Regions from separate parts of the Phreatobacter aquaticus genome, predicted to be linked through region 2. Evidence: predicted binding sites of a transcription regulator. Region 2 holds the regulator's gene; the other holds the start of a gene.
The links. The regulator LexA, encoded in region 2, represses DNA repair genes until DNA is damaged. The targets are predictions, from matches to a motif close to TGTTCNNNNTGTGTTCNG.
Positions count from the first base shown of each region.

Region 1 (2,200 bases), 1.3 Mb from region 2:
ACCGTGTCGAGCACCGAGGGCGGCGCATGGGCGTTCAACATGGCCTTCAGCCCGAGCCCGCGATAGCGCTCGGCCTGCAGCGCGCGCGCCATGGCCACGCGCTCGCCAACCTCCCGGCTGCCCTCGGCTGGCGGCGGCAGGATCAGATCGGCTGCCGAGACCGCCGGCACCTCGATGACCAGATCCATCCGGTCGATCAGCGGGCCGGAAATCTTGGCCTGGTAATCGGCCATGCAGCGCTCGTTCGGCATGCGCTTGCAGGCATAGCCCGGTTCGGTCGCATGACCGCAGCGGCAGGGGTTCATTGCCGCGACCAGCTGGAACCGCGCGGGGAAACTGACGCGCTGGTTCGCCCTGGCAATCACCGCCTCGCCGGTCTCGATTGGCTGGCGCAGGCCGTCCAGCACCTGCGGCTGGAACTCCGGCAATTCGTCGAGGAACAGCACGCCGTGGTGGGCCAGCGACACCTCGCCGGGTCTCACCCTCAGCCCGCCGCCGATCAGGGCTGCCATCGAGGCGGAGTGATGCGGATTGCGGAAGGGCCGGCGGGTCGTCAGCTCGCCGCCCTGCAATTCGCCGGCGACCGAATGGATCATCGAGACTTCCAGCAGTTCGGCCGGCGACAAGGGCGGCAGGATCGATGGCATGCGGCTCGCCAGCATCGACTTGCCCGAGCCCGGCGGCCCGTTCATCAACAGCGCATGGCCACCGGCGGCCGCGATCTCCAGCGCCCGTTTGGCGCTTTCCTGGCCCTTGATGTCGCGGAGATCGGCAAGTGGCGCTTCCACCGTCCGGATGCCCGGCTTGGGGCGCGATAGCACCTGCGTGCCTTTGAAATGATTGGCGAGCTGGACCAGGTTGTCGGGCGCGAGCACCTCGACATCCTCGCCGGCCCATGCCGCTTCCGGGCCGCAGGCAGCCGGACAGATGATGCCGAGCCCCATCCCGTTGGCGGCCATCGCGGCGGGCAGCACACCGGCGACCGGCGTGATGCGGCCATCGAGCGCCAGTTCGCCCAGCACCATGAACCCGCCCAGCGCATCCGCCGGAATGGCGCCGATCGCCGCCATCAGGCCAAGCGCGATCGGCAAGTCGAAATGCGAGCCTTCCTTGGGCAGATCGGCGGGCGCCAGATTGACGGTGATCCGCTTGCCCGGCAGCGCCAAGCCGGACGCCACCAGCGCCGAGCGCACCCGCTCGCGCGCTTCGCTCACCGCCTTGTCCGGCAGGCCGACAATATTGAACACGACCTGGCCGGTGAGCACGTGCACCTGCACGTCGACCGGCTTGGCCTCGATGCCCTCGAATGCGACCGTCGCGACCCGCTGCACCATGGCCAACCCCCACCCGCAGGAGGGGATAGTACATGCCATGAACATGAGAACAAGTAGGGAACGAAAAGAATCTGGCGGAGCGGCGAGGGTCGCCGGCGGCGCGCGCCGCCCGCGACCCTGGATGCGCCTTAAGCCCGCTTCGCCTCGATCGCGTCCCAGACGGTGACCGCGAGATCTGGCCCGCCCAGTCGCTTGATGGCGCGGATGCCGGTCGGTGCGGTGACGTTGATCTCGGTGAGATTGCCGCCGATCACGTCGATGCCGGTGAGCAGCAGGCCGCGCTTCTTGAGTTCCGGTCCGATCGTATCGCAGATTTCCCGCTCGCGCTCGGAGAGCTGGGTCGTCTCGGCGGCACCGCCGCGCACCATGTTGGACCGGAGATCGTCGGCGGCCGGCACCCGGTTGACCGCACCGGCGAACTTGCCGTCGACCAGGATGATCCGCTTGTCGCCGTCGCGCACCGCCGGCAGATAGCGCTGGATCACCCAGGGCTCGCGGCTGGTGGCGGAGAACATGTCGAGGAACGAGCCGAAATTCTCGTCCTCGGCGCGGATGCGGAACACGCCGGCGCCGCCATGGCCGTAGAGCGGCTTCATGACGATGTCGCCCATTTCCTTCCGGAACGCGCGAATGTCGTCCGCGTCGCGGCTGATCAGTGTCGTCGGCATCAACTGCGGGAACAGCGTGACGAAGATCTTTTCCGGCGCGTTGCGGACGTGGAAGGGGTCGTTGACCACCAGGGTCTTCGGCGTCACGCGCTCCAGGAAATGGGTGGCAGTGATATAGTGCAGGTCGAAGGGCGGGTCCTGGCGCATCAGCACCACATCGAACTCGTCCACCCGCACGCGGCTGCCCGCGCCCTTGGT
Region 1 covers NZ_CP039865.1:2,496,917-2,499,116, forward strand. Annotated here, with positions in the region: gene E8L99_RS11665 (YifB family Mg chelatase-like AAA ATPase) at 1-1,334, opposite strand, end outside; gene gshB (glutathione synthase) at 1,463-2,200, opposite strand, start outside.
Region 1: the regulator LexA is predicted to act here: its motif matches at 1,380-1,397, upstream of E8L99_RS11665 (YifB family Mg chelatase-like AAA ATPase).

Region 2 (2,200 bases):
GACGGGCGATGAACTCGTCGAGCCGGGATGCGAACCTGGACCAAGCCAGATTGTGTCCTCCAATGCGACTGGCCTCGCTGCCTTTGTCCGGCGCGAAGGCGGCGAGCCCATCCCGCTCGGCATTGTCGCTGACCGGATCGACGACACGCTTGCCGCTGTCAGACAGGCCCGGGCCGCGGGCGCGGACGTTCTCGTGACATCCGGTGGCGCGTCCGTCGGCGAATATGACCTTATCCGTGATGTGATCGCTCGGGAGGGAGCGGCGCTGGGCTTCTGGCGGATTGCCATGCGCCCGGGCAAACCGCTGATGATGAGCGACCTTGGACCGATGCGGTTGCTTGGCCTTCCCGGCAATCCTGTCGCCTCGTTCGTCTGCGCGACGATCTTCCTTGGCCCCTTGCTTCGCAGGCTCTCCGGCCGCAGCGACTGGCAATGGAAGACCGAAGCTGCGACTTTGGGGGCGGCGGTGCGGGCCAATGACTTTCGCGCCGACTTCCTCAGGGCGAAACTGAGCGGCAATGGGCAAGCCTTGATCGCAACCGCCTTTGCCATCCAGGACTCCTCGATGATCCGGGTCCTTGCGGACTCGGACGCCCTCATCATGCGTGCCCCCTTTGCGCCAGAGGCTCCAGCGGGTTCGGCCTGCGAGATCATTCGCCTCGCCGACTAAACTGTTCACGAAATCTCAATGCTTGCGGAACACATAAAGAACGGATAGTGATCGTTCATGATATGTTCGTCCGATTCGATTGGACGTAGCACAGAGGGCCGCATCCCGATGTTGACGCGCAAGCAACACGAACTCCTTCGTTTCATCCAGGAACGGCTGACCGAAAGCGGTGTGCCGCCATCCTTCGACGAAATGAAGGAGGCCCTCGATCTCAAGTCCAAATCAGGCATCCACCGTCTGATCACGGCGCTGGAAGAGCGGGGCTTCATCCGGCGGCTCCCGAACCGCGCAAGAGCGCTCGAGATCATTCGCCAGCCAGAGCAGTCTGCAGGCCCTGTCCGCGGTCGCTTTTCGCCGAGTGTCATCGAAGGGTCGCTCGGGCGCGCCCGCCCCTCGGCGCCCGACGATGACACGGTCATGCCGGTGGCCGTCCCGCTCATGGGCCGCATCGCCGCAGGTGTACCGCGCGAAGCCATTGAGCACCGCGTCAGCACCATCTCCGTGCCCCCTGAAATGCTGACCCGCGGCGAACATTATGCCCTTGAGGTCCGGGGCGACTCGATGATCGATGCCGGCATTCTCGAAGGTGATCTCGCACTGGTCCGCAAGACAGATTCCGCTGAAACCGGAGACATCATCGTGGCCCTGATCGACGATGAAGAGGCAACGCTCAAGCGACTGCGCAAGCGCGGGACCTCGATCGCGCTGGAAGCGGCCAATCCGGCCTACGAAACGCGTGTTCTCGGCCCTGACCGCGTGCGCATCCAGGGCAAGTTGGTGGGGCTGATCCGCCGCTACTGATCTCACTGCGCGGGATCGGCCTCCTCCGTGCTTGGCTCCGCCGCGGCGGGTGCGACGACCACTGGTCCGGCTGTTGTCGGCTCTGATAGCAACGCAGGCATGGCTCCAGAAGGCCGCGGACGGTGCCACGGACGGGCTCCGCCGGCAGCCGGCCGGGCAGTTTCGATCCGATAGTTGGTCCCCGCACGATGAAGGGTGACGGCACCGGTCCAGGCGATTGCGCGCAGGTCGATCACCCGGGCTGCGCAAGGAACTGGCGCCGGTATCCTCGTCACAACGAAACGGGCCTCCCGGCAATCGTCCGCAAGGCCCTCTGGATCCGTCGACACGACGATGCGATCGCCTCCCGGAAGAATCGCACCGCAGCCCTGGGGATCGCAGGTCACTCCTGACCGGATCGTGTCATGGGCCGGCTGTCGCGCATCACCGTCCGACAAGAGCCAGCGTTGCAGCGTGAAGCGATTGCCTCTGGGTGACAGCGCTCGCAGGCGGCCGTCGCTGCCACGGACGGCAATACTGCCGCCTTCGCCATCGATCAGGATATCCGGCGGGTCCCGCAGCGGCAGGACGCCAAGACCGACCAGGAAGATAGGCACTCCGGCCCAACGCAGGGGTGTCGTCAGCAAAGCGAGCAGGATGATGCCGGCCGAGATCAGCGCCAGCGACAAGGGCGAGAACGAGGGCACGACAATGCGTCCGCCCGGCCAGGACGCGACCCATTCCATCAGC
Region 2 covers NZ_CP039865.1:3,766,920-3,769,119, forward strand. Annotated here, with positions in the region: gene E8L99_RS17885 (molybdopterin molybdotransferase MoeA) at 1-670, shown strand, start outside; gene lexA (transcriptional repressor LexA) at 779-1,471, shown strand; gene E8L99_RS17895 (ComEC/Rec2 family competence protein) at 1,474-2,200, opposite strand, start outside.